One region of the Variovorax sp. V213 genome, then DNA from elsewhere that is predicted to be linked to it. Evidence: predicted binding sites of a transcription regulator. Region 1 holds the regulator's gene; the other holds the start of a gene.
What was found. The regulator LexA, encoded in region 1, represses DNA repair genes until DNA is damaged. The targets are predictions, from matches to a motif close to ACTGTATNNNNATACAGT.

Region 1 (14,867 bases):
GGCACGCGCACGTTCTCGAAGTACATCTCGACGTGGCCGTGCGGCGCGTCGTCGTAGCCCATCACGTTGAGCGGGCGCACGATGCGGATGCCTTTGGCTTCAGCCGGCACGATGATCATGCTCTGCTGCGAATGCCTGGGCGCGTCAGGGTCGCTCTTGCCCATGGTGATGAACACGGCGCAGCGCGGGTCGGCAGCGCCCGAAATCCACCACTTGTGGCCGTTGATCACGTACTCGTCGCCCTGGCGTTCGATGCGGGTCGAGATGTTGGTGGCGTCGCTCGATGCGACGTCCGGCTCGGTCATCGCGAAGGCCGATCGGATCTGGCCTTCGAGCAGTGGCTTGAGCCAGCGTGCCTTGATGGCTTCGGAGCCATAGCGGGCAATGGTCTCCATGTTGCCGGTGTCCGGCGCCGAGCAGTTGAAGGCTTCCGAAGCCCATGGCACCCGGCCCATGATCTCGGCCAGGGGCGCATATTCCTGGTTGGTGAGCCCGGCACCTTCGTAGCCCGAGGCGGCCGCGCTGTCGACCGGCAAAAACAGGTTCCACAGGCCCTCGGCCTTGGCTTTTTCCTTCACCTTCTCGACCGTCTTGAGCGCGGTCCAGCGCTTGCCGGCGGCCGTGTTGGCGGCCAGTTCGGCCGAATACTCGGCTTCGGCCGGATAGATGTGCGCGTCCATGAATGCGCTCACGCGCTTCTGGAGTTCCTTGGTTTTTGCCGAGTATTCGAAGTCCATCTTTTGTCTCCTGGTGGGGGTGTAGGGCGGCTATGCCTTTTGGGCAAACTGCCAGGCCATCTCGGCCATCGGTCGCGCGCCGCGGGCAGAGGCCACGGCTTGCTCGCTCGATGCGGTACCGGCTTCGACCCGCTTGGCAATGCCTTGCAGGATCGCGGCCATGCGGAACAGGTTGTAGGCCTGGTAGAAATTCCAGTCGGGCGCCAGCGCCTCGGGCGTGGTGATGCGCGTGCGCTCGCAGTAGCGGCGGATGTATTCGCTCTCGGTGGGAATGCCCAGCACCGCGACATCCACGCCGCCGATGCCGCGGCCGGTGGTGGGGGGCATGTGCCAGGACATGCAGTGGTAGCTGAAGTCCGCCAGGGGATGGCCCAGCGTGGAGAGCTCCCAGTCGAGCACCGCGATGATCCGCGGCTCGGTGGCGTGGAACATCACGTTGTCCAGGCGGTAGTCGCCATGGACGATCGAGACTTTGCTCTCGTCGCGTGCGCTCGCAGGCATGTGGGCGGGGAGCCAGTCGATCAGGCGCTCCATGGCCTCGATCGGCTGCGACAGGTCACCGGCGCCATCGGTCGAGGCCTTGTACTGCTTGCTCCAGCGGCCGATCTGGCGCTCGAAGTAGTTGCCGGGCTTGCCGTAGTCGGCCAGGCCGCGCTCGGCGAACTTCACGGTGTGCAGTGCCGCGATGACGCGGTTCATCTCGTCGTAGATGGCCGTGCGTTCGGCATTGCTCATTCCGGGCAGCGACTGGTCCCACAGCACACGGCCCTGCATGAACTCCATCACGTAGAAGGCGCGGCCGATGACGGCTTCGTCCTCGCACAGGCAGTGCATGCGCGGCACGGGCACGTCGGTGCCGGCAAGGCCGCTCATGACCTTGAATTCGCGCTCCACCGCATGGGCCGAGGGCAGCAGCTTGGCGACCGGCCCGGGCTTGGCGCGCATCACGTAGCTCTGCGTAGGCGTGACGAGCTTGTAGGTCGGGTTCGACTGGCCACCCTTGAACATCTCGACTGTCAGCGGACCCTTGAAACCGTCGAGGTTCTTCTCGAGCCAGGCTGCGAGCGCGCCGACGTCGAAGGCGTGCTGCTGCGAGACCGCGCGGGTGCCGATGAAATTGGAGAAGTCCTGGCTCATGTCAGATATCCGCTTCGGAGACGCGCATCAGTGCCACGCGGTCCAGTACCACGAGGCCGCCTGGCTCGATGCGGATGGTGCCCTCGCGTTCCATGGTCTTGAGTTCCTGGTTGACGCGCTGGCGCGATGCGCCGAGCAGCTGCGCCAGCTCTTCCTGCGCAAGCTGCAGGCCGATGCGCATCTGGCTGCCGTCTTCCAGGTTGGGCACGCCGTAGCTGCGCACCAGGTGAATCAGCTGCTTGGCCAGCCGCGCGCGCAGGGGCAGGGTGTTGAGGTCTTCCACCAGTCCGAACAGGGTGCGGATGCGGCGTGCCTGCAGGCGCATCAGCGCTTCGTACAGCTCCACGTGCGTGGCCAGGATTTTCTGGAAATCGGCCCGCGCCACGCAGAGGATGGTGGTTTCCCCATGCGCATAGGCGTCGTGGGTGCGCCGGTCCCCGTCGAACATCGCCACGTCGCCGAACCAGATGCCCGGCTCCACGTAGGTCAGCGTCACCTGCTTGCCCGACACGGCCGTCGAACTGACGCGCACCGCGCCCTTGGCGCAGGCAATCCAGTGGTCGGGAGGATCGCCGCGGGCGGCGATCAGGTCGCCGTCCTTGTAGCGTTTGACGAAAGCGCATCGGAGAATGTCGTGCCGCAGCGAGGGAGATAGAGAAGAAAACCAGCGACCACTGTTGATCGCTTCACGTTCTTCGATGGTAAGAATGGGGTCGTCCATTGGTCTGTCCTGTCGGCGACTGAAATGCTGGAGGGTGTCACGAGAGCGACGTAGCGCCGTTACTCGTACTGCGGAGGCTTCTTCTCGAGAAACGCGGCAATGCCGATGCCGGCATTCGGATGGTGGAGGTTGCGCACGAAGTGGTCGCGCTCCTGCGAGAGTTGCGACGCGAACGTGGCGCCGCGCGCCTCGCTCAGCAGCTCCTTGATGCTGGCCAGCGAATTCGGCGCGCGTGCGTTGAGCCGGGCCGCCAGCGCCAATGCGCTGGCGAGCGCCTGGCCGTTTTCGCTCAGCTCGTTGACCAGCCCGAGCGCATGCAGTCGCGGCGCACCGATGCGCTCGCCGCACATCAGCCACTCGCTGGCCAACTGGCGCGGCAATGCCTGGCCCAGGTGCCAGCTCAGGCCCCCATCGGGCGACAGTGCCACGTTGCTGTAGGAGGCCGCAAAAACCGCGTCGCGCGCGGCCACGACGAAATCGCAGGCCAGCGCGAGCGAGAAGCCCGCGCCTGCCGCCGCGCCTTCGACCGCCGCGATGATGGGCTTGGGAAAGGCGCGGATGGAGTCGATCCAGTTGTGCAGGCCCTCGATGCTTTCGGCCTGCACCGAAGGGTCGCGCTGGCGGTTGTCGGACAGCCGCTGCAGCGAGCCGCCGGCGCAGAACCATGCGCCTTCGCCCACGATGACGACGCTGCGGATTTCCTCGCTGCTCTCGGCGCCGTTGAGCGCCTCGATGCCCGCGGCATAGATCTCGGGGCCCAGCGCATTGCGCTGGGTCGGGTTGGCAATGGTGAGCACCATGGTGCGTCCTTCGCTGGTGCTCTTCAGTTCGGCGGTCATCGCTGTGATGCTTTCCTTGGGGTTTGCTTACTTATTCTTCTTCGTGCAGCAGGCTCAGGCCGAGCGCGCCGCGGCGGCGCAGCCACGGGCTCGGGCGATAGCGCGGATCGCCGTAGACGGTCTGCAGGTTGAACAGCACCTCGAGCATGTTGGTGGGGCCATACAGGTTGCCCATGGCCAGCGGGCCGCGCGGGTAGCCCAGCCCCAGCTGAACCGCGGTTTCGAGATCGGCCGGCGAGCAGACGCGCTGCTGGCACATGTCGGCGGCAATGTTCACGATGTTGCCGATCACGCGCTGCGTAACGAAGCCGCCGCTGTCGCGGATCACGCTCACGGCCTTGCCATCGCGTGCGAAGAGGGCGTGCGCCGCGTCGCGGATGTCGCGGCGCGTGGCGGGGTTGGTTGCCAGTACGCGGCGCTTGGTGGCGGCATCGTCGATCAGCATGTCGATACCGATGGTGCGCGTGGCATCCAGGCGCTCGACCGCGGCCACCGTGGTCACGTCGAAGCCCAGCGGTGCCACCAGGATGAGCGAGGTGGGCGCGGCCGTGGCGCCGCTGTCGATCTGGGCGCCCAATGCGTTGACCAGCCGCAGCAGATCGGCCCTCCGCGCGGCGCGGGGAGAGACCCAGACCGAGGGCAGCAGGGCGAGCGCAGGTGGTGCGGCTTCGGCAACCTGCTGCATCACACCGTCGTGGTAGCTGTAGAAGCCTTCATTGGTCTTGCGGCCCAGCACGCCCGCCGCAAGGCGCTGGGCCGTGATCACGCTGGGGCGGAAGCGCGGCTCCTCGTAGTACTGGTGATAGATCGACTCCATCACCGGGTGCGACACGTCGAGCGCCGTCAAGTCCATCAATTCGAAGGGGCCCAGGCGGAAGCCGGCCTGCTCCTTGAGGATGCGGTCGACGGTGGCGAAGTCGGCCACGCCTTCGCCCACGATGCGCAGCGCCTCGGTGCCGTAGCCGCGGCCGGCGTGGTTGACGATGAAGCCGGGCGTGTCCTGCGCCTGCACGGCGCTGTGGCCCATCTGCACCGCATAGCCGGCCAGTTGCTTGCAGACTTCGGTGGAGGTCTTGAAGCCGGCCACCACCTCGACCACCTTCATCAGCGGTACGGGGTTGAAGAAATGAAAGCCAGCCACCCGCCCCGAGTGCTTGAGCCCGGCCGCGATGGCCGTGACCGACAGCGACGAGGTGTTGGTGGCGAGCGTGGCCGTGGGTGCGACCACCGATTCGAGTTCGCGGAACAGCGAGCGCTTGACCTCGAGGTCTTCGACCACCGCTTCGATCACCAGATCGCACTGGGCCAGGGCGGCAACCGAATCGACCGCCTTGACGCGGGCCATCTGCGCATCGCGCGCCGCGGCGTCGATCTTGCCCTTCTCGTGCAGCTTGTTCCACTGGGCCGCGAGGGCCTCGCGCCCGCGTTCGGCCGCTCCTGCAAAACTGTCGAGCAGCAGCACTTCGCTGCCCGCCTGGGCTGCGATCTGGGCGATGCCTCGACCCATGGCGCCGGCGCCGACGACGCCGATCCGGGTGTAGTTCACTGTCATTGAGAAAGATTTTCGCTGGTTGATGGGTCCGGGCCTGCTGGCAGGCGCCGGGCCCGGAGTTGCGCAGCCTTCGATTTTGCAGCCACGGGCCTCGGGGGCGTGCCGGGTTTTACGCGGGTCTGCGCTTCAGGCCGCGCGGCGGCTGCGCTCGATGGCCACGCTCAGGCCGATGGCCAGCAGCAGCAAGGCGAAGCCGACCCAGTTCATCCAAGCCACCGCGTCGCTGGCGAGCAGCCATCCGCCCAGCCCGGCACCGACGGCCTGGCCGATGTAGATGCCAGAGCTGTTGAGCGCCACCGAGCCCGGCGCGAGAGCGGGGGCCAGGCCCACCAGGCGCGCCTGCTGCGCCGAATTGGTCGCGAAGCAGCCCAGGCCCCAGGGCACGAGTACCGCCGCCAGCCATGGGAGTGTGCCGGCCCAGGGCCAGAGAAAGAGGCTGAGCGCAATCGACGAGCTGGTCAGCAGCACCATGCGGCCGGCGCCCACGCGGTCGATGGACCGGCTCACCAGCATGTTGCCAACCAGGCCGAAGGCGCCGAACAGGGCCCACATCAGGCTCAAGGTGGTGGGGTCGGCGCCGAAGTTCTGCTTCAGCAGGGGGCCGAAATAGCTGAACAGGACGAACTGGCCGGCGCCCTGCAGGGCGGTGACCGAGACGATACCCATCAATACCGGGCTGCGGAGCACGCGCGACCAGGCTGCCGCCGTCAGCGCCGCGGGCCGGATGCCTCGCGGCAGGGTCAGCCAGATCGATGCCGCGCTCGCGATGCTGAGCAGCGCAACGGCCATGAAAGCCGTGCGCCAGCCCAGGTGGCCGCCAACCAGCGCGCCAAGGGGGAGGCCCAGCACCGAGGCCATCGACCAGCCGAGAAAAACGAAAGTCACGGCGCGCCCGCGCTGCTCCGGCGGCACCAGCATGCCGGCACAGGCCGCGGCCTGGGGCGTGAAGATGGCCGGTGCCACCACCGTGAGCATGCGCACCGGCAGCAGCGCGGCGAAACTCGGCATCAAGGCCGCAACCACATTCCCGGCGGCGTACCAGGCGAGGGTGAGGGCGAGCAGCTGGCGGCGGTCCCAGCCCGCGACCACCGCCGCCAGCAATGGGGCGCCAAGGCACATCACGACCGCGGCGGCGGTGATCAGCTGGCCGGCGGCTGCAACGGTGACGGCAAGCGACGTGCTGATTTCATTGAGCGTGCCGGGCACCACCATCACACCCGTGCCGATCACGAAATTGCCGGCCAGCAGCGCCCAGAGCGCGCCCCGGGGCGCTGGCCCGCTCATGAGATCACCGGCGGACCTGCAGCGCGCCGGGATTCACGATGTTGGTGGGGTTGCCCTTGATGAAGCTCACGACGTTGTCGAAAGCCTGGCCGAAATAGCTTTCGTAGCTGTCCTGCTCGACATAGCCGATATGCGGCGTGCAGATGCAGTTTTCGAGGCGCAGCAGCGCGTGGCCCTGCAGCGGCGGCTCGCTCTCGAACACATCGACGGCAGCCAGCCCTGGCCGGCCGCGGTTGAGCGCGGCCAGCAGCGCATCGGCCTCGACCAGTTCGGCGCGCGAGGTGTTGACGAAGAGCGCCGTCGGCTTCATGCGCGAAAGATCCTCGAGCTTGACCAGGCCGCTGGTTTCCTCGTTGAGCCGAAGGTGCACCGACAGCACATCGGCGGCGGCAAAGAACTCGTGGCGGTTCTGCGCCACCTGGAAGCCGTCGGACCGGGCCTTGGCGCAGCTTGCCTCGCGGCCCCAGATGACGACCTGCATGCCGAAGGCCTGCCCGTAGCGCGCCACCAGCTGGCCGATGCGGCCATAGCCCCAGATGCAGAGCGTCTTGCCCTTGAGCACCGAACCCAGCCCGAAATTGGGCGGCATCGAGGCCGATTTGAGTCCCGACTGCTGCCACGCTCCGTGCTTGAGGTTGCTGATGTACTGCGGCAGGCGGCGCATGGCCGCCATGATGAGTGCCCAGGTCAGCTCGGCCGGCGCCTGGGGAGAGCCGGTGCCCTCGGCCACCGCCACGCCCCGCTCGGTGCAGGCCGTGACGTCGATATGGCCACCCACGCGCCCGGTCTGCGAAATGAGCTTGAGCTTGGGCAGCTTTTCGATCAGCTGGCGCGAGATGTGGGTGCGCTCCCGTATCAGCACGATCACATCGGCATCCTTCAGGCGAACCGAAAGTTGGCCGATGCCCTTGACCGTATTGGTGTAGACCTTGGCCGCGTACGCGTCCAGCTTGGCGGCGCAGCGCAGCTTGCGCACGGCGTCCTGGTAATCGTCGAGGATCACAATGTTCATGGCGTGCCATTGTGCCTCGCAGCATTGGCATGACGCGCGCGTGAACGTTTGGATACCCGCCCCGGGCCATGGTCACCGGGGCTTGCACGGGTTCAGTGCAGGCGCGTGGCGCGTGGTGCGGTGCTGGCCGCTTCCATGGCCTCGAGCGCGGCCAGCCGGTCGAGTTCGGCGCAGACGTCGGCCATGCGCCCCGAGATCACCATGCGATTGGTGCTGCGCTTTTCGCCCTGGGGCCCGTCGACCACGCGAATGACGCGAAGCGGCCGGGGTGCTTGCGCTGCCTTGGGTGCCGCGGCGCCGTGGGGCCGCGCCGTGCAGGCCGGCCGTACCGCGACGTAGCGCAGTCCTGCGGACGCGCTACCACTATTGTCGCGGTGGCGGAGCCGGCGCGCCGGCAGCAGGCGGCTTGCCAGCGATTGCAGCGGCATCCACAAATCAACGATGGTGAGGAGGGCGATTCCCATGTGAACTCCAAAAAAGTCTGAGGTTGAACACAGGCAGGATTTCTTTGAAGGGACGCAACAGGGTGATGGCGACTTTGCGCCATACGCCCGCCACCTGTTGCGGCCGGATGGGGTGCTGCTTTCGGCAGGCCGCAGGGCCTACATCAGCATGGTGTTGCGGATGAGGCCGACCGCCAAGCCTTCGATCTCGAAGGGTTCGCCAGGCTGGACCACGATGGTCGGGTAGTCGGGGTTCTCGGCGTGCAGCTCGATGACCTGCTTGTTGCGCTTGAGGCGCTTGACCGTGACCTCGTCGCCGAGGCGGGCCACCACGATCTGGCCGTTGCGCGCTTCCTTGGTGGCCTGCACCGCCAGGAGGTCGCCGTCCATGATGCCGGCGTCGCGCATGGACATGCCGCGCACCTTCAACAGGTAGTCGGGCTGGCGCTGGAACAGCGTGTTCTCGACGTAGTAGGTCTGGTCGACATGCTCTTGCGCGAGGATAGGCGAACCCGCCGCGACGCGGCCGATGAGCGGCAGCGCAAGCTGCGCCATGCCGGGCAGCGAAAGGGAAAACTGGTTGTTGCGCGACTCGTTGAGCGAGCGCAGCGCGTCGCCCTTCAGGCGAATGCCGCGCGAGGTGCCGCTGACGAGTTCGATCACGCCCTTGCGCGCCAGCGCCTGCAGGTGCTCCTCGGCGGCATTGGCCGACTTGAAGCCCAGCTCGCTGGCGATTTCGGCCCGCGTGGGCGGAGCACCGGTACGGGCGATGGCGCTCTGGATCAAGTCCAGGATTTGCTGCTGGCGGGCGGTAAGCTTCACGGCGAACTGCATATGTGGTTCCTTGCGGCACTGGCTGAATATCCAGTACCTGTATTTTTAACCAGTTTTTAAAAGTTGGCAAGCATGGTCAATTCCCTTTCGTCCAGCCTGCGTCGCGTTGTGGTGCTGGGCACCGGCGGCACCATCGCGGGCCGCGCCGCCAACGGCGGCGACAACATCGGCTACACCGCAGGGCAAGTGGGCGTGGCAGATTTGCTCGGCGGCGTCGATGCGCCCGATGGCGTGGCGCTCGAAGCCGAGCAGGTGGCGCAGCTCGACAGCAAGGACATGGGCTTCGATGTCTGGCTGCAACTTGCGCAGCGCTGCGCGTTCTGGCTGTCCGAGGCCGACGTGGCGGGCGTGGTGATCACGCATGGCACCGACACCATCGAAGAGACGGCCTACTTTCTCCAGGCGGTGCTTGCACCTGGCAAGCCCGTGGTGCTGACCTGTGCCATGCGCCCCGCGAGCTCTCTTTCGCCCGACGGTCCGCAGAATGTGCGCGATGCCATTGCCGTTGCGGCCACGCCGGGAGCGCAGGGCGTGACGGTGGTCTGCGCGGGCACGGTCCACGGTTCGCTGGATGTGCAGAAAGCGCACACCTATCGCCCGGATGCGTTTTCATCGGGCGATGCAGGCCCGATCGGCTATGTGGAAGAGGGGGCGGTGCGGCTTCTTCGCGACTGGCCGCAATTGCCGGTGAGCGGGGCTTCGAAGATTCCCGTAATGAAGGCAGGCGCCGCAATGCGCTGGCCCAGGGTCGAGATCGTTACCAGCCATGCCGGCGCGAGCGGCGCCATGGTCGACCTGCTGCTGCAGGAGTGCGCAGCCGGCGTGCCCGAGCCGATTCGAGGATTGGTTTTGGCCGCGACCGGCAATGGCACGGTGCACCATGCGCTGGAGGCTGCCGCGCTCCGCGCCCAGGATGCGGGAGTGGCCGTGCTGCGCGCCACGCGCTGCGCGAGCGGGCGCATCCTGCCAAGAGCCGATGATCTTCTGCGGGACGCCGGTGCCCTGACGCCCGTCAAGGCACGCATCGCCTTGATGCTGGAGCTGCTCGAAGCCACTGCCGCCTGATGGCGGCGCGCGTTCAGCTGCTCAGTGCGGCGAGGGCGCGCTGGGTGATCTCTTCGACCGTGCCGACGCCCTTGATGGCGCGGTACTTCGGCGCTGCGGCCGGATCGGCCTTGGCCCAGGCCGAGTAGTAGTCGACCAGCGGACGCGTCTGCTGGCTGTAGACCTCGAGCCGCTTGCGCACGGTTTCTTCCTCGTCGTCCTTGCGTTGGATCAGGTCTTCGCCCGTGACGTCGTCCTTGCCTTCCACCTTCGGCGGGTTGAACTTCACGTGGTAGGTGCGGCCCGATGCCGGGTGCGAGCGCCGGCCGCTCATGCGTTCGACGATGTCGCCGAACGGCACGTCGATTTCGAGCACGTAGTCGAGCTTGACGCCGGCTGCCTTCATGGCGTCGGCCTGCGGAATGGTGCGCGGGAAGCCGTCGAAGAGGAACCCATCGGCGCAATCGGGTTGCGCGATGCGTTCCTTCACGAGATTGATGATCAGGTCGTCGCTCACCAGGCCGCCCGATTCCATGACGGCCTTGGCCTGTTGTCCGAGCGGTGTACCGGCCTTGACGGCGGCGCGCAGCATGTCGCCGGTCGAAATCTGAGGAATGCCGTACTTCTGGCAGATGAAAGCCGCTTGCGTGCCTTTGCCCGCCCCGGGCGCGCCCAGCAAAATTAGTCTCATGGTGTCCTCGGACGGTTCTTAGATCTTGTGTCGCGCCCAGCGCCGGCCCAAGAGCCGTACAAGGCGGAATTGCGTCGAGGATAGCATGCGTAAGCGTGAAGAATTCCCGTTAATCGCCACGGGCGTGAATGCGCCTCAGGGTGCCGGCCGGGCTGCAAAGACTGCGCGCACGCGGGCGAGGTCTTCCGGGGTGTCGATGCCCGGGCCGGGAGCGGCCTGGCTGACATGCACGGCGATGCGATGACCATGCCACAGCGCGCGCAATTGTTCGAGCGCTTCGGTGGCCTCGATGGGGGCGGACGCGAGCGAAGGAAACTTGCGCACGAAACCGGCGCGGTATCCGTAGATGCCGATATGGCGCAGCGGCGCAGGCGAGGGCAGCACGCCCGGCGGCGCACCACCGGCGGAGCCGTCGCGCCACCACGGAATGGGTGCGCGGCTGAAGTAGAGCGCGTTGCCCTGTGCGTCGAGCACGGCCTTCACCACGTTCGGGTTCAGGAAGTCGTCGAGCGAATCGATTTCGTGGGCCGCCGTGCTCATGGCGGCTTCCGGGTGAGCCACCAGCGCAGAGGCCACCGCATCGATCAGGGCGGGGTCGATCAGCGGTTCGTCGCCCTGCACGTTGACGACGATATCGTCGCCGTCCAGGCCCAGTTGCTCACAGGCTTCGGCCAGCCGGTCGGTGCCGCTGGGATGGTCCTGCCGAGTCAGGATGGATTGCACGCCATGTGTCGTGCAGGCCGCCACGATGGAAGGATCGTCTCCGGCAACCACCACGCGCGCCGCGCCGGATTGGCTCGCCCGCTGGGCGACGCGCACCACCATGGGCAGGCCGGCAATGTCCGCCAGCGGTTTGTTGGGCAGCCGCGTCGAAGCCAGCCGGGCCGGCACCAGGACGGTGAAGCTCATTGGTGCTCCCTTGGCGCGGCGCTCACAGCCCCAGCTCTTCGTCGGACAGCGTGCGCGCCTCGTTCTCCAGCAGCACGGGAATGCCGTCGCGCACCGGGTAGGCCAGGCGTGCGCTGCGCGAGCAGAGCTCCTGCTTCTCGGGGTTCCAGGTCAGCGGGCCCTTGGTGACGGGGCAGACGAGCAGTTCAAGCAGCTTGGGATCCATCGAGCGATGATAGCTTCGCATCGAGCGCCGCGAAGAATCGCGGCTCGGGTACGAAGTGCAACGGCACGGCCAGCGCATCCGGGGCCTGCCGCCAGAGCTTGACGGCATCTTTCTCGGTACAGACCAGAGGGAAATCACGATCGGAAGGGCGCTGCCAGCCGTCGAAGTCGAAGTGATCGGGCAGCGCGATGGTCTCCGCCAGGATGAGGCCGCGCGCGCGCAGCATGTCGAAGAAGGCCTCGGGCCGCGCAATGGCCGCAAGCGCGATTACTGGCTTGCCGGCCAGGGCATCGAGCGGCGTGCGTTTTCCGTCGCTCGCAACCGCATCTTGCGCCAGGGCGCGAGTGGCGGTGTAGCCGGCCTCGAACGCCGGATGTTCGCCACTGTGAAGGACCAGGTCGCACGGGCGCGGCCAGCGCTCGCGCAAGGGGCCTGCGGGCAGCCGCCAGCCGTTGCCCACGCCGCGATCGTCGAACACGCAGATCTCGACATCGCGCGCGAGCGCCAGGTGCTGCAGACCGTCGTCGCTCACGATGACCTGCGTGGCCGGGTGCCGGGCGAGCAGGGCGCGCGCGGCTTCGATGCGGCGCCGCGCCACGAACACGGGCGCGCCGGTGGCACGGCGGATCAGCGCGGGCTCGTCGCCAACATCCTGCGGATCGCTTTCGCCCCGCACTTCACGGCAGTCGTCGGTGCGGCGGCCGTAGCCGCGCGACACCACGCCGGCGCGCAGGCCGCGGGCCTGCAGATGCCGAACCACGGCCATCACCACCGGTGTCTTGCCCGCGCCGCCCGCAATGACGTTGCCCACCACGATGACCGGCACCGGCGCACGCCCCGTCTTTAGCCAACCCTGCCGATAAATCCAGCGCCGCAGCGCGAACAGCGCCGCATAGAGCAGCGACAGCGGCCACAACAGGCAAGCCAACGCACCGCGGCGCAGCCAGGCACGCTGCAGCCGCGAAGCGGGCGCGCTGGTCGCGCTGCTGTTGCCGGGAGTGCTGCGGCCCTGCAACGGCGCTCAGTGCCCTGCTTGGGCCGTCGATTGGGCTGCGAAGGTGATCTGCACCAGGCCCGCGCGGCGTGCGGCTTCCATCACCGTGATCACGGACTGGTGCGGGCTGCTGGCGTCGGCGCTGATGATCACCACGCTGTCTTTGCCGCCCGTGGCTGCCGCACCCAGCGCGGCGGCCACCGTCGCCACGTTGCGGTCTGCCAGGGGCGTCTTGTTGATCGAATAGCGGCCGTCGGCGGACACCGCCACGATCACTTCCTTGGGGTAGTCGCGTTGCGAGTCGACGTCCGCCGTCGGCAGGCGCAACTGCATCTCGGTGAACTTGCTGTAGGTCGTCGACAGCATCAGGAAGATGAGGACGACCAGCAGCACGTCGATGAACGGGATCAGGTTGATCTCAGGCTCATCGCGCGCGCCATGTCGAAACTGCATGCGGCCGCGGGTCATGGCGAGCCTCTGCTGGACAGTGCAGCACACGCAGTGGCAAGCGTGGGGGCCATCATTTCCGCAATGCGTTCAGGTGGCGGGCAAAGCGCTCGCCGGAGAGTTCGAGGTTCAGCAGGTATTCATCGACCCGGCTGCGGAAATAGCGCCAGAAGATCAAGGTCGGAATGGCCACGATCAGGCCAAACGCCGTGTTGTACAGCGCGATGGAAATGCCGTGCGCCAGTTGCGCCGGATTCCCCGCTCCCACGGCACCGCTTGCGGGCGATTGCGAGCCGAAGATCTCGATCATGCCGATCACCGTGCCCAGCAGGCCGAGCAGCGGCGCAGCCGAAGCGATGGTGGCCAGCGCGGGGAGGTAGCGCTCCAGCTTGTGCGCCACGGTGCGTCCCGAGGCTTCCATGGCCGCGCGCAGGTCGTCCTCGGTGCAGCGTGGATTGGCGTTGAGGGCGCGAAGGCCCGCGGCCAGCACTTGCCCGAGCATCGAATTGCGCTCGAGCTTGGTCACCACGTCGGGCCCCGGCACGGAACCGTGCGACACCGTCATGGCTTCATCGAGCAGCTTGGGCGGCAGGACCTTGACGGTTTTAAGACTTGTGAAACGTTCTATAACCAGCGCGAGCGCGATGATCGAACAAGCGAGCAATGGCCAGATGGGCCAGCCCGCGGCAACTATGATGGAAAACAAGGAATCCTCCGGCCCCGAATAGACTGCAAATGCGCGGCGATTATCCACCGAGCCCACCATCGCCACGCGCCTTGTTTGTTTGTAAGCAAAGACGCACAGATTCTGTGGATAACTTTGTGATTAACCTGCTGGGCAACGTGTCCCGACCCGCATGGCGTGGGCTTCCCATTAGATCGACTGAATTTTGAGCAGCAGTTTTCTGAATGAAATCAACAGCTTGCACGACAAACCGTGCGCCTGTCCCGTATGGGGGATTGGGCACGGGGGCTTGTCGCCCCACTGTGGAAGAGTGGTCACCCGCTATTCGGGCGTTTCGTGAATTTGCGTGATTCCAACACCACACCGGGCCCGCGCATCTGGCCTGTCGGCGCGCTGTGCCGCGCGGTCGCCGATGCGCTGGATGCGCGCTTCAATCCGGTCGCGGTGCGCGGCGAGATTTCCGGTTTTTCGCGCGCGTCGAGCGGACATTGTTATTTCGCGCTCAAGGATGATTCCGGCCAACTGCGCTGTGCGATGTTCCGGCGCGCGGCCGGTCTGCTCGATTTTTCTCCGCGCGACGGCGACCAGGTCGAGGTGCGCGGCCGCCTGGCGGTGTACGAACCGCGCGGCGATCTGCAACTGGTGGTCGAAAGCCTGCAACGTGCGGGACAAGGCGCGCTGTTCGAGCAGTTCCTGCAACGCAAGGCGCGGCTCGAAGCCGAAGGGCTCTTCGATGCGGAGCGCAAGAGGGCGCTGCCGGTCATGCCGCGCGCGGTGGGCCTGGTGACCTCGCTGGGTGCCGCGGCGCTGCACGATGTGGTGACTGCCCTGCGGCGCCGCGTGCCTCACATCCCGGTGGTCCTGGCGCCCGCGGCAGTGCAGGGCGCCGGTGCGCCTACGGAACTCGTGCGCGCGCTGCAATCCTTGTTCGCCCTGGAACCGGCGGTCGACGTGATCCTGCTGGTGCGCGGCGGTGGCTCCATCGAAGACCTCTGGGCCTTCAACGACGAAACACTGGCCCGCACCATCGTTCAAAGCCCGGTGCCGCTGATTTGCGGCGTGGGCCATGAAACCGACTTCACCATTGCCGACTTTTGCGCCGACCTGCGCGCGCCCACGCCCACTGCTGCGGCGGAACTCGTCAGTGCGCCGCAGGCAATGTGGCTTGGCGCGATCGATCTTCTGGGCGAACGGTTGCAGGGTGCGCTGGACACCCGGCTCGATGTGCTGGGCCAGCGCCTCGACCAGGCGGCGTCACGCCTGGGGCGGCCCTCGACGCTGGTGGCACGCCAGCAGCTTCGGCTCGCGCACCATTCGCAGCGCTTGCGCTATG
Region 2 (14,867 bases), 300 kb from region 1:
CGCGGGCTTTGCGAAGTTCTTTGCGCTCTACAACAAGGTGGCGGTGAAGCTTGCTGCCGGCACGGTGCGCAAGAACACCGCCGAGATCGGCGCACATATTCCGGCCTTCGAGGTCGGCCGCATCCGCGTGAGCTACGCCTACCTGGACGACCACAGCGACGAGAGCCTGCGCAACGCCAACGGCATGCCGCGCAACCGCGACGACGCGCGCCAGTTCGGCATCGGCTACGTGCACAACCTCTCGAAGCGCACCGCGCTCTACGGCACCTATGCGCGGATCATGAACGGCGGCCAGGCGCGCTATGTGGTGAGCGGCGGCGTGGCGCCGGCGGGCGGGCGCCGCTCATCGGGCTGGGAGCTTGGTGTGCGGCATCTCTTTTGAACAAGGAGCAAAAAATGCGACGCAGAAACCTCACCCTGGCGGCCCTCGCGACCGTTGGCACGCTGGCCATGCTGCCGGGCGCGGCAGCATGGAGCGCCGAAACCTATCCGGACAAGCCGCTGCGCCTGATCGTGGGCTTTGCCCCCGGCGGCGGTGCCGATATGCTCACGCGCATCATCGCGGAAGGGCTCTCCAAGCAGCTCGGCCAGCAGGTGATCGTGGAGAACCGCCCCGGCGCCGACGGCGTACTGGCGGCGCAGGCCACTTCATCCGCCAGGCCGGACGGCTACACGCTGCTGATGGGCACCAACACCGCGATGGTTGCTGCGCCCACGCTACGGCCGACGCCGCCCTACGACCCGTTCAAGGCCTTCACGCCGATCAGCTCGGCCGGCCAGTTCTCTATGTTCCTGGTGGTGCCGGCCAGCCTGCCGGCAAAGAGCGTGAACGAGCTGCTGGCCATGGTGGCGGCCAAGCCCGGCGCCTACAACTCGGCATCGAGCAACAGCGCTTCGGAGCTGGCCATGCTGCAGCTGCTGGGCGAGCGCAAGGTGGTCAACGCGCGCTACAAGGGCGACATGCAGGCCATGACCGACCTGCTGGGCGGGCAGATCCACATGATGTTCACCACCGGCACGCTGGCGCCGGGCTTCGTGAAGGAAGGGCGCATCCGCGCGCTGGTCACGCTGCTGCCGCAGCGCAGCGTCTTGCTGCCCGACGTGCCCACGGGCGGCGAGCTCGGGCTGGGCAAGCTCACCATCACGCCCTGGGCCGGCTTCTTCGGGCCGCCGGGGCTGCCGCAGGCCATCACCGACAAGCTTTCGATGGAGCTGCAGAACACGCTCAAGCGGCCCGAGGTGCATGCGCAGCTGGTGCAGCAGGGCTTCGAGGGCTACGGCATGAGTGCCGCGAAGTTCGCCGAATTCTTCCGCGCGCAGTACGAGGCCTTCGGCGCTACGGTGCGGCAGCACAACGTGAAGTTCGAATAGCCTCGGTGGCGGCTCAGAGCCCGATCGAGCGCGCGTTGCTGCGCCAGAACGCTGCATCCGGAAACGCGCCCGCGCCGGCCGCGGCGTTGTCGGCCATGTGCTCGGCGCGGCTGGTGCCGGGAATGGTGCAGGTCACGGCCGGGTGGCTCAGCACGAACTTCAGCAGCACCTGCGCCCAGCTCGTGCAGCCGATCTCGCCGGCCCATGCGGGCAGCGGCTGGTTGCGCAGCCGGCGCAAGAGGCCACCCCCGCCGAAGGGCATGTTGACGATCACCGCCACGCCGCGTTCGGCCGCGAGCGGCAGCAGGCGCTGCTCGGCTTCGCGCGCGTCGATCGAATAGTTGATCTGGAGAAAGTCGAGCTTTTCGGCGCGCAGCACCGCCTCGACCTCGCCGTAGGCAGAGGCCGTGTAGTGCGTGATACCGATGTAGCGCACCCGGCCGTTGTCCTTCCAGCCGCGCAGCGTGGCGAGATGGGTTTTCCAGTCCATCAGGTTGTGTACCTGCATCAGGTCCATGCGCGTGGTGCGCAGCCGCGAGAAGGACTGCTCCATCTGCGCCACGCCGGCTTCGCGGCCCGAGGTCCAGACCTTGGTGGCGAGAAAAGCCTTGCTCTCGGGCTGCGTCGATGCGGCCAGCAGTTCGCCGGTGGTTTCCTCGGAGCGGCCGTACATCGGCGAGCTGTCGATCACCTTGCCACCGGCGGCAAAGAGAGCGTCGAGCACGCCGGGCAGGCGTTGGTATTCGTCGGTGCCGGGGCGCTGGTCGAAGCCGATCCAGGTGCCGCAGCCGACGACGGGCAGCGCCTCCTGGGTGGAGGGGATGGGGCGGGTGTTCATCTTCATCACGGGCCTGACTTGTTGCTGTGCGAACGTGGGGAACGCGGCACCGGCGCAGAGTGCGGCGCCGAGCCTGAGCAGTTGGGCGCGCGTGAAGGCGGGGCGCCGTAGTTCGTTCGTGGATGGAGTCGTCACTAACGAAATTCTGCGCTAGGGAGGGCTTTGAACGGAAGCTCTCGGGTTCGTCCACGATCCATGTGGGGCGACGCGCATTGTTCGGGGACGGCATTCAGGGCGCGATCTCGCCGACGGGGTACCTTGCTCCGCGATGTCCCCCGGCCTGCGGCCTCCTCCTTTATTTCGCTGCGCAAGGCACCCCATCGACGTGATCGTTGGTCAGAGCGGCCGTTGATCGGCGGTACACCCGGAGCGTGCCCCGAATGAATTCGACTACGCCATGCAGCTCACGACATGGCCCCGAATAGAAGCAGACAGGCTCTCAGCGCAGGTAGCGCCCGTCCGCCTTGAGCATCGACAGCTCGGAGAAGGTCAGCCCGCGGTGCTCGCCGGGCCGGTACGACACGGCAATGCCGCCGATGTCCAGCGTCTTGAACGACTCGAGGCCCTTGTGCAGCGAATCCGGTGTGGGGTTCGGCCCCGCACGCTTGAGCCCCTCGACCATGACCTTGGCCGCCACATAGCCTTCGAGGCTGGCATAGCTGTACTCGGTCACGCCGATCTTCTTCATGGCCGCCTGGTACTCGGCAATCACCGGCATCGCGCTGTTCCACGGGTAGGGAACGACCTGCGAGATGACCACGCCGGCCGCGTCCTTCTTGATGTCCTGGAACAGCTTCTGTCCGTTCAGGAGCGAGAACGAGTAGAAGGCCGTCTCGCCGCCCGCGGCACGGTAGGCCGAGATGAACTTGGCCGCCACCTCGTTGGTGGCCGACAGCACCACCGCCTTGGGCTTGAGCTTGGCCAGTTCCGCGGCGCGTTCGGCGGCGTCGGAGCCATCGTTCTTGATCGCCACGCTGCCTACCAGCTTCTCGCCGCGTTCGGCAACGAACTTCTGCGTGCTTTCCAGCGCCGAGCGCGCGCCGGGGTTGTCGTTGTGTGCAAAGCCGATACGCGAGAGGCCGATGGTGAACAGGTGGTTCACGATGCGGTTGTACTCCTCGTCGTAGCTGATACGCACCGGAAAGCCGTAGTCGGTGGCCTTCACCACCGGGGCCGCGCCCGTGTACGGGCCGACGACGGGAATCTTGAGCTCGTTGGCCGCCTTCAGCGCGCCGACCGACGACGACGTGCCGATGGGCATCAGGATGCCGACGGCGCCGTCTTTCACGAAGGTCTTGACGTTCTCGGCGCCCTTGGCGGGGTCGAAGGCATCGTCGAGCTGGCGCAGTTCGACCGGCCGGCCGTTGATGCCGCCGGCGGCATTCAGTGTGGTGAAGAAAGCACGGATGCCGACCAGGGGTTCGGTCGACAGGGACGCCAACGGCCCGGTCTGCACGTAGGTCTGGCCGATGAGGAGCGGCTTGGTCTGTGCCTGCGCGGCAGGCGAGAGTCCCAGGACGAAGGCAGCCAGGGCCGAAGCGAGCAAGTGAATCTTTGTGTATTTCATGGTCACAAAATGTTAATTGCCCATATTAAAGGGCTAGCCCTTTTGGGTAAATCGTTCTTTACCCTTCTTCCCTGTTGCGGCCCATGAAAATACTGTATAAAAATACAGTTCACAGTTGCATCATGGGCCTTCCTTTCCTCGACTCCTTTTCCGCTGCCGCCGGCCGTGGCGTCTGGCACGCCGACGAACTCGGCCTGGCCGACGCACAGGTCGCCGCCACCGGCCACGCCGCGCTCGACGCGGAGTTGCCGGGCGGCGGCTGGCCGGTCGGCGCCATGACGGAACTGCTGCAAAGCACGCCCGAGGCGCATGTCTGGCGGCTGCTGCTGCCCGCCCTGGCGCAGGCGGTCCAGGCGCGCGGCGGGCCGGTGGTGCTGATCGGCGCGCCCTATGAGCCCTGCGGGCCGTCGCTGGCGGCCCAGGGCCTGCCGGTGGAAGCGCTGATGTGGGTCCGCAGCGAGGCCCAGGCCGCGCGGCTGTGGGCTTGCGAGCAGGCGCTGCGCTGCGCGGACGTGGCAGCCGTGCTGGCCTGGCTGCCGCAGGTCCGGGTCGGCGAACTGCGGCGGCTCCAGCTGGCGGCCGCCCAGCACGAGGTGCTGCTCTTCGTGTGCCGCCCCGAATCGGCCGCGCACGGCGCTTCGCCCGCGCGGCTGCGGCTTCAGGTGGAAAGCTGCGAGGCCGACAGCTCGCAGATCGAACTGCGCATCCTCAAGCGCCGCGGCCCGCCGCTGGCCGCCCCGGTGATGCTGCCCGCGCGCAACGAGCGCATGGCCGCACTGCTGGCCGCCGCCCGGCTGCGCCGCAAGCTGCGCCTGCAGCAACAAGGCACGGCGCCCGTCGGCGAAGCGGCAACGTCCGCAACCGTGGTGCGCATCGACGCATGGAAGGGAGTCCCCAATGCACTGGATCGCATTGCGGTGGTCGCTTGAATCCAACGCGCCTGAAGCGCCGACCCTGCCCACGCCCGAGGCGCTGGGCTGGTGGGCGCTGCACTACACGCCGCACGTCGCCTGGCAGGACGAAGCGCTGATGCTCGAAGTCTCGACCTGCGAGCGCCTGTGGGGCGGGCGGCTTCAACTGATGCGCCAGCTGGTCGCTTCCAACCCTGCGCCCGACGTGCGCATGCTGGGCGCGCAGGGCGCCACGAGCCTGGTCGCGCTGGCCCGGCTGCGCCTGTTCGAGCGCAATGAGAACCGGCCCAAGGACATTCCCGCCGGCCTGCCGCTGGACACCTTGAGTGCCGCGCGCGAGCACCTCGACCTGCTCGCGCGGCTCGGCTGCCGCACCTGGGGCGAGGTGGCGGCCTTGCCGCGTGGCGGCCTCACGCGGCGCTTCGGCGCGGTGCTGCGCGAAGCGCTCGACACCGCCTGGGGCCTGCGCCCCGAAAGCCACCACTGGCTCACGCTCCCCGACGTGTTCGAGCAGAAGCTGGAACTGCCCGCGCTGGCCGAGACTGCGCCCGAGCTGATGTGGTCGGCCAACCGCCTGCTCACGGCGCTGCAGATCTGGTTGCGCGCCCGCCAGCGTGGCGCCCGTGCGCTCGAACTGCAATGGACGCTCGACCTCAAGCGCTTCAACGGCGTGAACCTGCCGCCGCACCAGCAGGTCACCGTGCGCACGGCCGAGCCTACGCAGGACATGGCGCACCTGCGCCGGCTGCTGTCCGAAAAGCTCGCCCTCACCACGCTTGCGGCGCCTGCGAGCTGGCTCCGGCTGCGCACGCTCGAAACCGATCCGTGGGCTGGCGCCAGCACCAGCTTTCTGCCAGAGGACAACCGCAAGGGCGACAAGCTGCACGAGATGGTCGAGCGGCTCAGCGTGCGGCTCGGGCCGCAGCAGGTGGTGGTGCCGGCTCCCGAGGCCGACCACCGGCCCGAGCGCAAGCAGACCTGGCGGCCCGCGCTGCAGAAGGACAAGGCGCCGCCGGACAAGACCCGCAAGGAAGCGAAGGCCCGGGCCTCGCAGCCCGATGCCATCTATCCGCCATGGCTGTTGCCCGAACCCCTGCTGCTCGAGATGGACGGCGAGCGCCCCTGCTATCGCGGCCCGCTCGGCAAGCTGGTCGGGCCGCAGCGCGTCGAGGCCGGTTGGTGGGGCGGCAAGGAAGACGGCGGCCAGCCCGCGATGCGCGACTACTACATCGCCGAAAGCCCCGAAGCCGGCCTGGTGTGGATCTTTCGCGAGCGGCCCTCCGCGCGTTTTTCCCCGGGCGAAGTGCGCTGGTACCTGCAGGGGCTCTATGCCTGACCTGAGCGAAAAGCAACTGCGCGGGCGCAACTCGGCCGAGGTGCATGCACTGCCGCAGCGGGCGCGATCCAAGCCGGGGCTGCCAAGCCTGCCGGACTATGCCGAGCTGCACTGCCTCACCAACTTCAGCTTCCAGCGCGGTGCCTCCACACCCGAGGAGCTGGTCGAGCGTGCCTACCAGCTCGGCTACACGGCCCTGGCCATCACCGACGAATGCTCGGTGGCGGGCATCGTGCGCGCGCACGTCTGCCTGCGCGATCTGCCGGCCAAGCTGGACGAATACGAACGCAAGCACCCCGACGAGCCGGCGATTCCGCGCAACCCCGGTTTCCGGCTGCTGTTCGGCAGCGAGTTCCGCTTCGAGCGCTTCAGGCTCGTGGTCATCGCGAACGGCACCGAGGGCTGGGGCAACCTCTGCGAGTTCATCACCGCCGCGCGCAACACCGAGTTGCCCAAGGGCGAATACCGCGTGAGCTGGGAGGGCAGCGATGTGGCTTCGCTGCAGGACTGCCAGGTTCTCTTCGTGCCGCATCGGGCGCCAGGCGAGGCCATGGACGGCGCCACGCTGCATGAAGACCTGCTGGCCGCCAAGGCGCTCTACGCGGGCAACCTGTGGCTGGCGGTCGAGATGCTCAACGAGCTCGACGACGACCTGTGGTTTGCCGCGCTGATGCAGGCGGGCGAGCAGGCCGGCGTGCCGCTGGTGGCGGCCGGCGACGTGCACATGCATGCGCGATCGAGCAAGCCGCTGCACGACGTGCTGACGGCCGTGCGCGAAGGCAGGACCGTGGCCGAGTGCGGCTTTGCGCTGCAGTCGAATGCCGAGCGCCATCTGCGGCAGCGAGTGCGGCTGGCCGAGCTCTATCTGCCCCGGATGCTGTCCAACACGCTGGTGGCGGCCGAGCGCTGCAGGTTCGATCCGCAGGTGATCCGCGAGAACTACCAGTACCCGCTCGAAACCGTGGGCAGCCACGAGACGCCGGCCGAGACGCTGGTGCGCAAGACGTGGGAGGGCGCGCAGGAGCGCTATCCGAGCGGTGTTCCCGCCAAGGTGCGCGAGCAGGTGCAGAAGGAGCTCGACCTGATCCTCGAGCTCAAGTACGAGATGTTCTTTCTCACGGTGGAAGACATCGTGCGCTTCGCCAAGTCGCAGCACATCCTCTGCCAGGGCCGCGGCTCCTCGGCCAATTCGGCGGTCTGCTATTGCCTGGGCATCACCGCCATCGATCCCGAAAAGGGCCACCTGCTGTTCGAGCGCTTCCTGAGCCGCCACCGCCACGAGCCGCCCGACATCGACGTCGACTTCGAGCACCAGCGGCGCGAGGAGGTCATCCAGTACATCTACGAGAAATACGGCCGCGAGCGCGCGGCCATCGCGGCCGTCGTCATCTGCTACCGCGCGCGCAGCGCATTGCGCGACGTGGGCAAGGCGCTGGGCATCGACGAGCGCCTGATCGACGAATTCGCCAAGGACCACTACTGGTTCGACGACACCGTGCTGGGCGAGCAGTTGTTCAAGGCGGCCGCCCGCGTGGGCGTGGAGGAAGACGAGCTCAGGCTGGTGCAATGGATCGAGATGACGCAGCGGCTCAAGGGCTTTCCCCGCCACCTGAGCCAGCACGTGGGCGGCTTCGTGCTGACGCACACCAGGCTCACGCGGCTGGTGCCGGTCGAGAAGGCGTCGATGAAGGACCGCTCCGTCATCCAGTGGGAGAAAGACGATCTCGAGGCCATGGGCATGCTCAAGGTCGACGTGCTCGCGCTCGGCATGCTCAGCGCCATCCGCCGCGGGCTCGACCACATGAACCGCTGGCGCGGCTCGATGGTGGAGATGCACCACATTCCCAACGACGACCAGAAGGTGTTCGACATGATCTGCGACGCCGACACCGTCGGCGTATTCCAGATCGAGAGCCGCGCGCAGATGTCGATGCTGCCGCGCCTGAAGCCGCGCACCTATGAAGACCTGGTGATCGAGGTTGCGATCGTGCGGCCGGGGCCCATCCAGGGCGGCATGGTGCATCCGTATCTCAAGCAGCGCGAGCGCGTGGACAAGGGCTTGCCCATCCACTACGAGAAAGAAGAACTGCGGCCCGCACTCGAGCGCACGCTGGGCGTGCCGATCTTCCAGGAGCAGGTGATGCAGATCGCCATGATCGCGGCCAAGTTCACGGCCGACGAGGCCGACCAGCTGCGCCGCGCCATGGCCGCGTGGAAGCGCAAGGGTGGTCTCGACAAGTTCCACGACAAGCTCGTGCAAGGCATGGTCCACAACGGCTACAAGGCCGAGTTCGCCGAAGCCATCTTCAAGCAGATCCTCGGCTTCGGCGACTACGGCTTTCCCGAAAGCCACGCTGCGAGCTTTGCGCTGCTGGTCACCGTGAGCAGCTGGCTCAAGAACTACGAGCCCGCCTGCTTCCTGGCAGCGCTGCTCGATTCGCAGCCCATGGGTTTCTACAGCCCCTCGCAACTGGTGCAGGACGCGCGCCGCCATGGCGTCGAAGTGCGGCCGGTCGATGTCATGTGCAGCGAGATGGATACCACGCTCGAAGCCCGCAGCCCCGATGCGCCGCGCGTGCCGCCCGGCACCGATGCGCGCTATGTCGAACATCGCCTGGGCAACGAGAACCAGCCCGCGGTGCGGCTCGGCCTGCGCCGCATCTCGAGCCTCAGCGAAGCCGGTGCGAAGCGCCTGCTCGAAGCGCGTGCGCAAGCGCCTTTCACCAGCACCGAAGACCTCGCCCTGCGCGCCGAGCTCGATGGCAAGGACATGGCCGCGCTGGCCGCCGCCGATGCGCTGATGTCGCTCTCGGGCCACCGGCGCCAGCAGGTGTGGGACGCCACCACCGCGCAGCACCGCTCGCCCGCCTTGCTGCGCGGCGTTCCCATCAACGAAGAGGCCCTGGAACTGCCGGCCGCACCCGAAGGCGAGGAGATCGTCGGCGACTACGCCGCGCTCGGCCTCACGCTGCGCCGCCATCCGCTCGCGCTGCTGCGACCGCGCCTCGCGCGCATGAACCTCATGAGCGCCGAAGAATTGCGCGCGCTGCCCAGCGGCCAGACCGCGCGCGCCTGCGGCATCGTCAAGGGACGGCAGCGCCCCGGAACCGCCAACGGCACCATCTTCGTCACGCTCGAGGACGAGACCGGCAACGTCAACGTCATCGTCTGGAGCCATGTCATCGAGGCCTGGCGCGAGCCGCTCCTCAAGTCGCACCTGCTCGCGGTGCAAGGCACCTGGCAGCGCGACGACGACAGCGGCGGCAAGGTGCAGCACCTGATCGCCACCGGCTTCAAGGACCTGACGCCGCTCATGGGGCGGCTGGCGCTGAGCAACACCAGCCGCGATTTCCATTGAGGCATTGAATTGAATGCAACCGATCGTTCCATGTCTCGCACGCACCACGACTTTTCGCTAACCTGTTTCTCCCATGTCCGCACTCGCCCTTGTTGATCACGTCGCCGCCGGGCCGATCGGTCCGCCGCCGCCTGCGCCCGACGTGCCGATCCCGATGCCGCCGCCACCGCTGCCTGGGCCTCCGCCCGAAGGCGATCCGCCGCCCGTCGAGCCGCCGTTCACCGACCCGGGATTTCCGCCGCCCGTGGTGGAGCCCCCCATGCAGCGGGCGGCCGGCGCGGTGCCGTTCGGAAAGCTGCATGCGCGGCGGCTGCGCGAAATCTACCGCTCGGCGGGCTGGCCCTGCTGCGACGCCATCGAAATCGAGCTGCTGGCGGGCGGGTTCCTCGAACGCGTGCGCACTTCGCATGGCCACGAAACCCTGCGCGTGACCGATGCCGGCATTGCACGCATCGCCACCACGCTCACCATCAACCGCGCGGCGCTCTCGCCGCATGAAGCGCTGGTCGAACGCGTGGCGCGCGAGATGACGCGCGGTGGCCGCATCGCCTGGCGCGGCCTTGGTTTGCGGGCGCGCCTGCCGCCGCTCGAAGAAGGCGGCAAGGCGCGCTGGTGCATTGCCAGGCCCGACGTGTTCTCGATACGCAATACCAGCGTCGAAGCCTATGCGCACCCGATCGTGCACGAGGTGAAGGTGAGCCGCGCCGACCTGCTGGGCGACCTGCGCAAGCCCGACAAGCGCGCGGCCTATCTCGACCTGGGCGGCGAGTGCTGGTACGTGCTGGGCAACGACGCGCGCGGCCGCTCGATCGCGTCGCCCGACGAAATTCCGCCGGAATGCGGCGTACTGGTGCTCGAAGGCGAACGGCTGGTGGTGGCGCGCGCCGCCGTGCACCGCGCCTTCGAGCGCATTCCGTTCGGGGTGTGGCTGACGCTTGCCAAGGCCCAGCCCATTGCGGGCTTCGACGACGATGCGCAGGACATGCTCGGCGAGCTGGGGGCGAAGAGTCCGCGGTAGCCCGAAGGCCGGGTCTTCTCTCTGCTCAATCGGCCGGCGGCCACCATTGCCCGGCCGTCGTTCGGATGATGCGTGCCGCCTGAAGGCGGATGTCGCTGCCGTCGCGGTCCTTGTCGGAAGCCACGCGAAAGGGCCAGGTCGAAATGCGGCCCGCATGCTGGCGCGGCTGCGGACGCCGCAACGGCGAAAAAAACAGGATGCGCGCGGAGGGCGCGGGCGGGCTGGCGGTGGTCATGGTGTCGCCTCGAATGTTGCTCTTGGAGACGAGTCATTCTAGAGGAAGCACTGTATGAACGTACAGTCTATTTGCGCCTCGGTCAGATGTTGAGAAAGGGTGGAGACGCCCTCGGCATGTCGGGGCCGCTGCGCAGGTTTTGGGCGATGAACTCGCGCGCAATGGCGTCGATGTCGGCGGGTGCCGGCGTGGCAAAGGACATGCGGTACTTCAGCAGCCGGCCGTTGCGCGCCGTGAGATACGTGAACGACTCGTAGCTCTTGCCTGTGGCGGCGTGCAGCACGCGAAAGCTCACGCGGCGAAGGGTCTGTTCCTCGATCCTCACATCGTTCACGGGGCCGACTTCCACCTTGGCATAGACGCCGCTCGCGCCGGCGAGCCGGACCTCGTTGACGGTGGCCTTGAAATGCTCATTGAAGCGCGGGTCGTCCACGCCCGGCATCCAGTTGCTTTGCTTCAGGTCGTACACATACACGTCGACCCAGCCCACCCGGCTTTCGTAGCGATGGCTGATGCCCAGTCCCGGTTGCCGCGCCTCGTACGAGGTCGAGCGCGTGTACTGCCAGTACACCGTGCCCGTGCGAGGCGCCGCCTCAGCCGATGGCACGGTGGTCGTGGAGGGCGGTGCGGCGCAGCCCCACAGGAGGGCGGCAATCAACAAGGCAGGCCAGAGCTTCGTCATGGAGGGCTGCCTCGGGACGGGGCGCTCGGCCGTCAGTCGAGCCGGACTTCGAAATACGCTTCGTCGGCTTCACCCAAGGCGCGAAAGCCGGCCGTCTTGGCAGCTTCGTAGGCCTTGGCCCAACTTGCCGCCAGGGCGATCTCGTCTTTGGTGAGTTCGTTCGCGCTCGACTCGCTGGCGTTTTCGAAGGCCTTCAATGCCGGCCTCACGCCATCGCCCAGCAATTTGTCGAGTTCGCGCCGGAAGCGCGATTCGGCGGCGGAAATGACTTCGGCCGGTGCATCGGGAAAGTCGATCAGGTTCACGGTGTAGCTCATGGCGCTGGATGCTACGTGATGGCGACGGGGCGTGCCGTCATCGCAGGCTGCTTGGCTTCGACCCCGGCAGCACCTGCGTCGGCGATGGAAGGCAGCGGCACCGGCTCCGCATCGCCGCGCGTCTTGATTCCGGGGCAGCGGTCGTAGGTGTCGTCGAAGCGCACGATGTCGTCTTCGCCAAGGTAGCCGCCGGTCTGCACCTCGATCACCTCCAGCATCGTCTTGCCGGGATTTTCAAGCCGGTGGATGGCGCCCAGGGGCAGGTAGATGGATTCGTTCTCCCGCACCAGGGTGACCTGTCCGTCGCGGGTCGCCTTGGCCGTGCCCTTCACCACGATCCAGTGTTCGGCGCGGTGGTGGTGCATCTGCAGCGACAGCTTGCCGCCTGGATTGACGGTGAGTCGCTTCACCTGGAAGCGCTCGCCGAAGTCGAGCCTGTCGTAGGCCCCCCAGGGCCTGACCACGCGCCTGTGTTCCGTCGCTTCGACCTGGCCCCCCAGCGTGAGCATGCGCACCACGTCGCCGACCTGCTGGGCGCAGTCGGCGCTGGCCACAAGCACGGCATCGGGCGTGTCCACGATGATCAGGTTGTCGGTGCCCAGCGCCACCACCGGCCGATACGGCGCATGGATGAAGGTATTTTTCGATCGCAGGGTGCTGGCCCTGCCGCTGAGCCGGTTGCCCGTTTCGTCCGCCGGATGCAGCGCGGCCACCGCGTTCCAGCTGCCGACGTCGCTCCAGTTGCCGTTGAACCTCACGACCGAGATACCCTGGTGCTTTTCGAGCACCGCATAGTCGATGCTGTCGCTGCGGCAGGCCTCGAAGGCCTCGCGGTCGAGGCGGTCGAAGCTTCCGTCGCTCGAAAGAGCGGCGGTGGCGCCTTCGCAGGCCTGCAGGATGTCGGGTGCGTGCGTGCGCAGCGCGGCAATGAACACGCTGGCCTTGGCCAGGAAGATGCCGGCGTTCCAGCAGTAGCCGCCGTGCAGGATGAGCGATTCGGCCACGGCCGCCGTCGGCTTCTCGACGAAGCGCACCACGGCCCGGCTGTGGCCGTCGGCCGACACCGCGCCCACCTCGATGTAGCCGTAGGCCGTGCTGGCGAACGTGGGCGCCACGCCGAAGGTGACGATCTGCCCGGCCAGCGCGGCCTCGACGCCGCTGCGGATGGTCTGTGCGAAAAGATCCGTATCGGGAATGTGGTGGTCGGCCGGTGCGAACAGCAGCAGGTCTTCGTTGCCGGCGAGCAGTGCGGCCGCGGCCATGGCGGCGGCCGTGTTGCGCGCCACCGGCTCGAGAATCTGCCGGCCTGTGGCACCGGCCTTGTCCACCGCCTCGCGCACCAGGAAGCGATGGTCTTCCGATGCGATGCAGGTGATGTTCCTGTTCAGGCTGCCCAGGCGCTCCAGCGTCAGCTGCAGCAGGCTCTTGTCTCCGATGAGCGGCGCAAACTGCTTGGGCAGCGTCTTGCGCGAGAGCGGCCACAGGCGCGTGCCGCTGCCGCCGCAGAGCACTACGGGATGGATGGTGGGGGTGTTCACGGTGTCCGTCCTTCCTTCTTCGTTGCTTGTTTGCAAGCGATGCGTTTCTGGTCAGAGCTGGCCGGTGTGGGTGGCCAGGCTCACCGCCTGGGCGCGCGAATGCACGTGCAGCTTCTTGTAGATGTTCTTGATGTGGGCATTGACCGTCTGCCCCGAGATGCCTAGTCTCAAGCTGATCTCCTTGGACACGTAGCCGCGCGCCACGCAGCGTAGCACCTCGCGCTCCCGCGCCGTCAGCGTCGCCTCCCGCACTGGCGCCTCCATGGCCGGCGGTTCGCCGCCGCTTTGCAGGTTCATTCGCGTCAGCAGCCGGCGCGCCAGCTTGGGCGTGATGGCTGCGCCGCCGTTGACCACTTGCAGCACGGCCTGGGCGAAGCTCTGGAGCCAGGCATGCTTGAGCAGGTAGCCGGTGGCGCCGAGCTCCAGCGCATGAATCACGTGGGCATCGTCCTCCAGTGCCGAGATCACGATGATTTCGCAGTGGCGCTGCAGTTTTCGGGCCTCCCGGATCAGGTCGAAACCCGACCCGTCGCCCAGCCGCAGGTCGACCATCAGCACATCGAATTCGTGGGTCGCCAAGAGGCGGCGGCCGTCGCGGACGCTGCCGGCTTGCCCCTCGAGCTGGATGCGCAGGTCGGACAACAGTTCCTGCGCGATCACGCGTCGCATGAACTCGTCGTCGTCCACGAGCAGCACGCGCACCGGCGCGTCTTCCTGCCCGGTCAGAAAGTGCGGCCACAGCGGCTCGGCCGGCGGGCAGACGCCCGATGAATAGGTCGCGCGGCGCTCGGGCGCACGGCCGAAATCCGAAACGCCGGAAGGATTCGAGGTGGTGTCGGACATGTGGAGTACCCAGGTAGTAGTTGTGGGGGGCGTATGCGTCGCGACGTGACGATTGAGTGTGGTGTGGAGAAGTTGCGCTCTCAGTCCGCGAGGCAGCGCAGCAGCTCCTTCTCCAGTCGCAGCAGGATGGCGTTTCGATCCAGCTCGGTTTCGGCGAAAGAGCGGCCGGCCGCGCCCATGGCTTCGCGTTGCGGGCGCGACGCGGCGAGCCGGGCAATGGCATCGGAAAGCGCGTCCGGATCGCCGGGTGCCACCACCAGTCCGCGGCCGGCCACCACGTTGCTCAGTTCGGTGCCCTCGTGCGCCGTGACGATCACCGCCTTGCCGCTCGCAAGCATGCCGCCCAGCTTCGACGGCATCACCAGGTCGGCCGCGTCGGCGCGCTGGGGCAGCACGTGGATGTCGGCCATGCCGAGCAATTCGTTGAGCCGCTCGGCCGGCTGAAGATCGAGAAAATGGACGCGGTCCAGGTTCGCGCAGGCGGTCTTCAGTGCCTCGCGGCTCGGCCCGTTGCCGCAGAGAACGAAGTGGATGTGCCCGGCCGTGGACAGCTGCCGTGCCGCATCGGCCAGCAGCTCGATGCCCTGCTTGTTGCCCAGGCTGCCCGCATAGAGCACCACCACCGCGTCGGCCGGAATGCCGAGCATGGTGCGGTAGCCGTTCACCGGCTCGCCGTTCTGCGAGGCGCCCGCCGGGTGCGGGTAGATCGCGCGCACGTCCACCCAGTTGGGAAGCAGCACCAGCCGGGTCTCGTCGATGCCCTTGTCCTTGGCCCGGTCGAGCATGGCGGCGGAGATGGTCGAGACCCGGTTGAAACGGCTCAGCAACCAGCGCTCCACCGAGAGCGCGAAAC

Region 2: imuA (translesion DNA synthesis-associated protein ImuA) is a predicted target of LexA. The motif match lies at 3,868-3,885, and genes of this name have one in related genera.

Annotation. Positions count from the first base shown of each region.
Region 1 is NZ_AP028664.1:2,185,295-2,200,161, forward strand. It holds gene ACAM55_RS10395 (acyl-CoA dehydrogenase family protein) at 1-737, opposite strand, end outside; gene ACAM55_RS10400 (phosphotransferase) at 768-1,874, opposite strand; gene ACAM55_RS10405 (Crp/Fnr family transcriptional regulator) at 1,876-2,595, opposite strand; gene ACAM55_RS10410 (oxepin-CoA hydrolase, alternative type) at 2,655-3,434, opposite strand; gene ACAM55_RS10415 (3-hydroxyacyl-CoA dehydrogenase) at 3,466-4,986, opposite strand; gene ACAM55_RS10420 (MFS transporter) at 5,113-6,270, opposite strand; gene ACAM55_RS10425 (D-2-hydroxyacid dehydrogenase family protein) at 6,275-7,282, opposite strand; gene ACAM55_RS10430 (hypothetical protein) at 7,375-7,746, opposite strand; gene lexA (transcriptional repressor LexA) at 7,885-8,559, opposite strand; gene ACAM55_RS10440 (asparaginase) at 8,632-9,624, shown strand; gene adk (adenylate kinase) at 9,638-10,294, opposite strand; gene kdsB (3-deoxy-manno-octulosonate cytidylyltransferase) at 10,430-11,203, opposite strand; gene ACAM55_RS10455 (Trm112 family protein) at 11,226-11,408, opposite strand; gene lpxK (tetraacyldisaccharide 4'-kinase) at 11,389-12,423, opposite strand; gene ACAM55_RS10465 (ExbD/TolR family protein) at 12,430-12,870, opposite strand; gene ACAM55_RS10470 (MotA/TolQ/ExbB proton channel family protein) at 12,923-13,555, opposite strand; gene xseA (exodeoxyribonuclease VII large subunit) at 13,871-14,867, shown strand, end outside.
Region 2 is NZ_AP028664.1:1,880,996-1,895,862, forward strand. It holds gene ACAM55_RS09020 (porin) at 1-382, shown strand, start outside; gene ACAM55_RS09025 (Bug family tripartite tricarboxylate transporter substrate binding protein) at 397-1,371, shown strand; gene ACAM55_RS09030 (aldo/keto reductase) at 1,385-2,215, opposite strand; gene ACAM55_RS09035 (ABC transporter substrate-binding protein) at 2,649-3,776, opposite strand; gene imuA (translesion DNA synthesis-associated protein ImuA) at 3,899-4,705, shown strand; gene ACAM55_RS09045 (DNA polymerase Y family protein) at 4,674-6,023, shown strand; gene ACAM55_RS09050 (error-prone DNA polymerase) at 6,016-9,381, shown strand; gene ACAM55_RS09055 (hypothetical protein) at 9,455-10,399, shown strand; gene ACAM55_RS09060 (hypothetical protein) at 10,425-10,634, opposite strand; gene ACAM55_RS09065 (hypothetical protein) at 10,717-11,316, opposite strand; gene ACAM55_RS09070 (hypothetical protein) at 11,349-11,633, opposite strand; gene ACAM55_RS09075 (mannose-1-phosphate guanylyltransferase/mannose-6-phosphate isomerase) at 11,645-13,171, opposite strand; gene ACAM55_RS09080 (LuxR C-terminal-related transcriptional regulator) at 13,223-14,014, opposite strand; gene ACAM55_RS09085 (glycosyltransferase WbuB) at 14,095-14,867, opposite strand, start outside.